Regions from separate parts of the Peribacillus sp. NPDC101480 genome, predicted to be linked through region 1. Evidence: riboswitches for the same ligand, from Rfam matches in the RefSeq annotation. Region 1 holds a riboswitch; the other holds the start of a gene.
The links. Region 1 has a riboswitch for lysine ahead of dapA (4-hydroxy-tetrahydrodipicolinate synthase). Riboswitches for the same ligand answer to the same signal wherever they lie in the genome.
Positions count from the first base shown of each region.

Region 2: linked by a shared signal. The riboswitch ahead of ACQKMF_RS03585 (aspartate kinase) and the one ahead of dapA (4-hydroxy-tetrahydrodipicolinate synthase) in region 1 are both predicted to bind lysine.

Region 1 is NZ_JBNNSB010000005.1:277,686-282,016, forward strand. It holds gene ACQKMF_RS18410 (metallophosphoesterase) at 1-209, opposite strand, end outside; lysine riboswitch at 916-1,094, shown strand; gene dapA (4-hydroxy-tetrahydrodipicolinate synthase) at 1,227-2,123, shown strand; gene ACQKMF_RS18420 (Lrp/AsnC family transcriptional regulator) at 2,565-3,056, opposite strand; gene ACQKMF_RS18425 (DMT family transporter) at 3,308-4,222, shown strand.
Region 2 is NZ_JBNNSB010000001.1:707,245-711,575, reverse strand. It holds gene ACQKMF_RS03590 (YslB family protein) at 70-540, shown strand; gene ACQKMF_RS03585 (aspartate kinase) at 604-1,836, opposite strand; lysine riboswitch at 1,927-2,103, opposite strand; gene uvrC (excinuclease ABC subunit UvrC) at 2,165-3,937, opposite strand; gene trxA (thioredoxin) at 4,041-4,331, opposite strand, start outside.

The sequences.
Region 1 (4,331 bases):
AATTGATCCATGGCTGTTCTGAACTTGTTCATATCAGCTGTTGTTCCATCATCAATATGCACATCACTGATTACTGGAAAAACGAGCTCAGGTTTACGCTTATTATCTGAATTTGAAGATTCCGAGAATGCTTGTACACTTGATAAAGAAGTTGTTAATCCTACCGTTACAACTGTCAGCATTGCTGCAAATTTATTTTTCCCTTTCAAAATCAATACCTCCTATTTATCGTTTAGCTAATTATGTATTTTTTAAACAGATCAACAACTATCCTCCTTGTTTATAAATTTTTAAGGTGTTTACCAATTAAAATAGTAACTTTACATTATTAATAAAATATAAGACCAATGTAATTTATATATTAATAAATCAAAAAGGACTAAGGCCAGTATTCGTTCCATTCACTTTTGTCTCGTTTTTGGTATTGATTTTCCATTTCTTAATGGGAATGGAATCCTATCCCTCAACTACGTAGTTACCCGTAAAATGGTAAATGGTTCCACAGTACATAGAAATACCAATTTTGATATGGTAAAGTCTAGAAGAAGGAAAGGAGAGAGGTTATTATAAAAAATTATTAAATATTGTGATGGTAATAACTCTTGTCTTTGGACTGTTTTTTGCGATTGCACCGACACCGATGAATAAAGCATTAGCATTGTCCTATGATAATACAAACCCTTATTCGACAGGTTGTGCTTCTAAAAGCCCAATCACCTATGAAACAGAATATATCTATAAAACTATTAATGTTAAGATTACATAATCTAAAAAAGATGAATCCAGCCCTATACCGTATCCATTTTCATTGATTATTCATGTATTCTAAAAAAAATTTTCTAAATTGCCTTGCAATAGAAAGGATTCCTTGTTATATTACAGTCAATTAAATATTTTCTTGCTTCATACTTTTGAAGTGAGGATAGAGGAGCAAAAACCATTAGTACACATTTTGAGGAGAATGAGATCCTATGACTATTGTGGAAAGGGGAATTTGCCGAAGCCGAAAGAATCTCATGTTCTTGAAGCTGGTTCTGCTATTGAATAAATACAGGACTGTCATATAGGAAACTATATGGAGGGCTATCTTATGCGCGGAAACATTTTTTGATAAATATTGTTTCTACTGCAGCAGCGAATCCTCGTTGTTGCTTTTTTGCGTTTACTCCTGAATGGCCCACCACCTCTGAATATTTTTAAAAAATCATACAAAAGGGTGTGAAGTTATGAATTTTGGCCAAGTTTTAACCGCAATGGTTACCCCGTTCAATCATAATGATGAGGTTGATTTTAATGCTACGAGAACTTTAGTAAACTATTTAATTGCTAATGGCTCTGATGGATTAGTAATAGCTGGTACAACTGGAGAGTCCCCTACATTAACAACAGAAGAGAAACTGGATTTATTCAAAATTGTTGTTGAAGTTGTTGATGGAAGAGTTCCTGTCATAGCTGGAACTGGCTCAAATAACACGAAAGCTTCCATCAACTTAACAAGGCAAGCTGAGGCAGCGGGAGTCGACGGAATAATGCTCGTTACCCCATACTATAACAAGCCGTCTCAAGAAGGATTATTTCAGCACTTTAAGGCTATTGCCCAATCAACATCTTTACCGGTAATGCTCTATAATATTCCAGGACGAAGTGTTGTAAACATGTCAGTAGAGACGATTGTTAACCTCTCAAGAATCAACAATATTGTGGCAGTAAAAGAGGCAAGTGGTGACTTAGATGCCATGGCACAAATCATAAGCAAAACAACTGGTGATTTTACATTGTACAGCGGCGATGATGGGTTAACATTACCGGTTTTAGCCATCGGTGGAACAGGAATTGTTTCGGTTTCTTCACACATAATTGGTAATGAAATGCAAGAAATGATAAATAGCTTTAAAAATGGTGATGTCCATGGTGCTGCCGCTACACATCGTAACCTTCTTCCAATCATGAAAGCATTATTTGCTGCACCAAGCCCCGCACCAGTAAAATCAGCATTAAATATGCGGGGGTTAAATGTTGGAGGTGTCCGGTTACCATTGGTCCCTATAAACGATGAAGAAAAAAGAGCACTACAAATGGCTCTACAACCTAGAAACGAAGAAGCTGTTTTGTTAAATAAATAAATAAATAAAGATAATGATTCATTCAGCATACTTTAATACCGTTTTTCTAATTAAAGACCATAATAAACGGGATAAAATTTTAAAAAGCAGTGCAGCTCATAAAGAGTGCACTGCTTTTTAATCGATCCACGGCTCAGTGCTTAAACTGGTTGAGCAATCCATTTTCAAGAAAAAATATATGGCATACAGTTGGAATTATAAATTTCAAATTTCTAACGCAATGATTTTATCGGGATCGATCATAAGCTTGTATTTCTAGTGATGTTGAGATGTAATTATTGAAAGACATAGTGTACCTGCTCAATTCTCTTGAAGTGATAAGAATAATCTTAAATGACTCGTTCCTTGCGATCCAATCTATAAAGGACTTCATTTTTTTATTTCTTCTTCTACCTTTTCTCTCTCTCTTGTTCTATAAAACACGTTCGATAAAGTGTACTTTTACGAACGGGACTTTTCTTCCCATATAGGTAAAACAGTTGAATATTTAATTTCTCTAAGAGCTAGGCTAGTTTGAATTTTTGTTATGCCTAGTTTATTTAACTTTCTAATAAATATTTCTAATTCCTTCCGATCTTTATTAGCCACTTTTAGAAGATAATCATACTCACCAGTTAAACAATGACACTCTAATACTTCTGACATAGAAGCTAATGCCTTTTCCAAAACTTCCAGTTCTTCAGCTTGATGTATATTTGTACTAATAAAAATGAAACATAATAAATCAAAACCTAGCTTCTCCTGGTTTAAAATTGCTACTTGTCCATTAATAAACCCTTCATTTTCCAAACGTTTTATCCTTGAATGTATAGCTGGGGGAGATAACTTGACACGCTTTGCGAGCTCAGTATTACTTAACTGTGCATCCTTTTGCAGTAAATCTAAAATTTGAATATCAACATTATCTAGAACCTTGCTTACGATAGATTCCACTTATAGTCACTCCTTTTACAAATGTTCCAAAAATAGTATCACTTCAATAGCAAAACAAAATTTAATTCTGTTTATCGGCAATATTCATTAATATTATTCTAAGTTTCTTCTATTATACAAAATAATATATTAAGTAACGATCTAAAATGTTAAAATTATTAATAAATAATTGTAAAAATTGAAATGTCATTGTGCACAATGGCTTCGATCCTTTTACTTAAACAGTGAAAGATGTAAAGGAGCAAAATGAAATGCAATATTATTATTTTTCGTTATTACTTGTAACAAGTTTGTTATGGGGTGGAAACTTTGTCGTTGGAAAGTCGCTTGTCGAACATGCTTCTCCGATGACATTGACGAGTTTAAGGTGGATCATTGCTGTTAGTTGTCTTTTGCCGATTGTATGGTGGAAAGAAAAAAAGATATTTCCTCCTCGAAGTGCAATCCTTCCTTTATTTTTGATGGGAATTACAGGTGTGGTTCTATTTAACCTATTGCAATTTGTAGCATTAGAGAAAACATCCGCGACTAATGTTGGATTAATATCAACATTAAACATGATTTCAATTGCTATTTTTTCATTTTTCTTTTTAAAAGAAAGAATTAATATTCTACAAATGTTTTCTATGTTTTTTTCGCTTATTGGCGTAATACTTGTACTTTCAAAAGGAAATATTGATCTTTTCCTTTCATTACGATTTAATACAGGTGATTTATATATGATGGCTGCTGTATGCGTTTGGGGAATATATTCCGTTTGTAGCAAATGGGCAATGGTAACGACAACACCCATGATGTCTACGTTATATTCTGGTATATTTGGACTTATAGTTCTTCTACCGTTTAATTTTTCCAATTTTACAGTGTCTAATATAAATACTTCCTTCATACAATCTATTTTATATACAGGCGTTATCTCAACTGTAGCATGTATGGTACTTTGGAATATTGGTGTACAAAAATTAGGTACAACAACATCAGGTATTTTCTTGAATTTTAATCCTATTTTTACTGCAATTTTAGCTTTTCTATTATTAGGTGAAAAAATGACGTGGATACAAGGGATTGGTAGTGGTATTGTGATTATAGGCTGTTATTTGTTCTCACATTTTAAAGCGAAGGTGATTTTCAAAAAGAATTCTAGACAATCGCAGATTCAAGCATGATATTTTTTCAATGTCTAAAAACATAATATCTCTCGTGATTACTTTTCTATATATACAAGAAAGCCTGATCCAAGGTGGATACAGGCTCATTTGTTAAAAAAACTTTACG
Region 2 (4,331 bases), on a different contig from region 1:
AAATAAAAAACAGTATAATTTGCAAAAGAAATACGTTTATAATAGATTTACAGAAAGAGGCGATAAATTATGAAAAAAAATATTGCTGCTGCGATAGAAGAAGAGATTCAAACTGAAGAAATTCAAACTGAAGAATTCCTGGTTCCAGCTTTCGGATACGAATTAATCAGAGAAGTTCTATTGAACGATATTCTCGGAAAAGACTCTAATCAAATCCTCTATTGGGCAGGTAAACAATTAGCAAGAAAATTCCCATTGAATGGCGATCAGGAAGTGATTGAATTTTTTCAAAGCGCTGGATGGGGCAATCTGGAAATCTTGAAGTATACAAAACACGAGATGGAATTATCCCTGACGGGTGAAATAATCAGCCGCCGCCTGGATTTACACCCTGATTGTCACTTCCAACTTGAAGCCGGTTTCCTTGCCGAGCAGTTTACACTGCAAAAAAAATTCCTCAGCGAATCAACGGAAGAAATTAAACGCCGCGCAAAAAAAGTGATATTCACCATCCAATGGGATCCCAGAGATCCAATCTAATGAGCCCTTAAAACAGACTTACCCTTTTTACCGGAAGTCTGTTTTTTATTGGACTCCTGACACTTAAGCTAGCACATTTGCATGCTGACCTAGTTTAAATGCTTCATGAAGAGATTCGACCGCCTTCACCATTTCCTTTTCATTGACGACAGTCGAAACTTTAATTTCCGATGTGCTGACCATTTTCACCTGGATGCCTGTATTGGCCATCACTTCAAACATCTCGGCAGCCACTCCCGGATTGGATACCATACCAGAACCGACGATGGACACTTTTGCCAATCCGCTCTCCGTTTCGACTCGGTCGAATCCCAATTGTTCTTTATTATTTTCCAGCACGATCAAGGCCGCTTCCGTATCTTCACTTTTTGTGGAAAAAGATAGATTGGTCGTATCCTCGGCAGTCATGCTTTGAATGATGATGTCCACATTAATCCGGTTTTTCGCAAGTGTTGTGAAGATTGTGGATAATGCACCAAGTGATTGGGGCAAACCATATATTGTGACCCTCGTAATACTGTCTTCAAAAGCAATCCCGCGTACAATTAAGTTTTCTTCCATAGTTGCTTCCTCCTCAATGATCGTTCCTGATTCTCTCTCCATGCTTGAACGGACTTCAAGCGGTATTTGATAATTTTTTGCATATTCGACAGCCCTTGGATGAAGGACGCCCGCCCCCAAGTTGGCAAGTTCCAGCATTTCATCATAAGAAATCGATTGGAGTTTTCGTGCGCCTTTTATGTAGCGAGGGTCCGTTGTGAAAACACCCGTTACATCCGTATAAATATCGCATCTATCCGCATTCAGCGCTGCAGCGATGGCAACCGCTGTCGTATCGGAACCGCCTCGCCCTAAGGTAGTGATTTCCCCATTTGCATCGTTCCCCTGGAAACCAGCCACGACCACTATTTTCTTCTCCTGAAGCTGAGCTTGGATCCTCGTGGCATCGATGTTTAAAATCCGGGCATTCCCATGAACGGATTCCGTTTGCATGCCAGCCTGCCAGCCAGTATACGAAATGGCTTCATGTCCTTCTTCAATCAATGCCATCGTTAACAGGGAAATCGTTACCTGTTCCCCCGTAGTCAATAGCATATCCATTTCCCTCTTGCTCGGGGTTCCGGAAATATCCCGGGCCATGGAAACCAATTGATCCGTGGTTTTCCCCATGGCTGAAACAACGACGACTACCTCATTTCCATTCTGCGCTTCCTCGATTACCCGATTGGCAACATTTTTGATTTTTTCTACGCTTCCGACGGATGTTCCGCCAAATTTTTGAACGATTAATGCCATCCTCATGCACCCTCTCTACCTTTTTAGGCAATAAAAAAAGCAATGAGAAATATCTCATTGCTGTGATCACATATCTAAATACTGTAAACACAGTGAGATAGCTCTCCAGGGTATAAACCCTGACAATCCGCCATTTATTAAATGTCGGACCAGGAAAACAAGGTATGAGTCTTGTCTTCCTTCGGCGTCATCCCCTTTCAAAACCTTTCATGGAAGCTCATACTTCTCCAGGTTTTTACTCTTGAATTCCGCACCTCTATCAGCACTTTTAAGTTGTCTAGTTAAAAATTCTTTTTAATCATAGCATAGAGATTTATCGGTAGCAAGATTATTCTTGTAATTTTCTAACGATTCCCTCTGCTACCCCTTTTGGCATGCCAGCTTCCATGATTTCCTCGGCGGTTGCCTCTTTGATTTTCTTCAATGATCCAAAATGCCTTAATAATTGCTTCCTTCGCTTTTCCCCGACTCCTGGAATATCATCAAGCTGGGAGTGAACTGCATTTTTCCCGCGTAGCTGACGATGGAATGTAATCGCGAACCGATGCACTTCATCCTGAATTCTTTGCAATAGGTAAAATTCCTGGCTCCGTGAATCAAGAGGTACGATTTCAAGCGGATTTCCGATCATCAATTGCGAGGTCCTATGCTTTTCATCCTTAATGAGGCCTGAAAGTGGAATATCAAGGCCCAATTCATTTTCCAGAATATCCCGTACGGCTTCAACATGTCCCTTTCCGCCATCAATGATGATCAAGTCCGGAAGCGGCAGCCCTTCTTTCAATACCCGTGAATACCTTCTTCTGACCACTTCACGCATCGATTCATAATCATCAGGCCCTTGGACCGTCTTGATCTTATATTTGCGGTACTCCCTTTTTTCCGGCTTTCCATCAATGAACACGACTAAAGCGGAAACTGGGTCACTTCCCTGGATGTTGGAGTTATCGAAAGCTTCAATTCGATGCGGGGTGTAGATACCCAGTTGCTTCCCGAGGTTTTCCACCGCATTGATCGTTCTTTCTTCATCCCTTTCAATCAAAGAGAATTTTTCCTGAAGCGCGATGGAGGCATTTTTATTCGCCAATTTAAGCATGTCTTTTTTCGCTCCCCGTTTCGGGTGAATCGTTTTGACACCAAGCAGCCCTTCGGCCATTTCGGCATCCACTGATTCAGGCAGCAAGATTTCCTTTGGTTTAAAGTGGTTCGTAATCTCGTAAAACTGACCGAGGAATGTAAGAAGTTCCTGTTCGGGTTCATCGTAGACCGGAAAAAGTGAAACATCCCTTTCTATTAATTTACCCTGCCGGACAAAAAATACCTGAACGCACATCCAGCCTTTATCATAGGCAAAACCAAATACATCCCTGTCGATGAAATCTGTCGTCATCATTTTCTGCTTCTCCATCGTAATATCGATATGGGCAATTTTGTCACGGAACTCCTTGGCCCTCTCGAAATCGAGATCTTCCGATGCCTCCAGCATTTTTTCAGTCAGTTCTTTTTTTATTTCAGTATGCCCGCCGTTCAAGAACCTGTTGATATCATCCACCATTTTTTTATATTCCTGTTCCTCTACATCATATACACATGGGGCCAGGCACTGGCCAAGGTGATAGTAGAGACAAACGCGATCAGGTAAAGTATTGCATTTTCTAAGGGGATAGATGCGGTCGAGCAATTTTTTCGTTTCGTTAGCTGCAAATGCATTCGGATAAGGACCGAAATATTTACCTTTGTCTTTTTTGACTTTTCGCGTAATGATTAGACGTGGGTGGCGTTCCGCAGTCAGCTTTATGAAGGGATACGTCTTATCATCCTTTAGCATGACATTATATTTTGGGTCATGTTTTTTGATTAAGTTCAACTCTAAAATAAGAGCCTCGATATTGGAAGAGGTGACAATATATTCAAAATCCTCAATTTCATTCACGAGCCGGAATGTTTTTCCGTCATGAGATCCCGTGAAATAAGAACGGACACGATTTTTCAACACTTTCGCTTTGCCTACATAGATGATCGTTCCCTGACGATCTTTCATTAAATAACAACCAGGTTGATCGGGAAGAAGGGCAAGTTTATTCTTTATTTGTTGATTCACGCATTCAGCCTCCTGTTCTCCCTTTTTTACAATTATTATATATCAAGATAGCGAAAAAAGCTTCAAGTCCGCAGACTTGAAGCTTTTTTTAGCTAACCTACTATTACGCGTGTTTTGAAATAAGTTCAGCAAGTGCTTCTTTAGGTTGGAAACCAACAACCTTATCAACCACTTCACCGTCTTTAAGCACGATTAATGTAGGGATGCTCATCACACCAAATTTTCCAGCTGTTTCTTGGTTTTCATCCACATCCACTTTTACGATTTTTGCTGTATCGCCAATTTCAGTATCAAGCTCTTGAAGAACAGGAGCGATCATTTTACAAGGTCCGCACCATGGAGCCCAAAAATCTACAAGAACGACACCTTCGCTAGTATCTGTTGTGAACGTTTG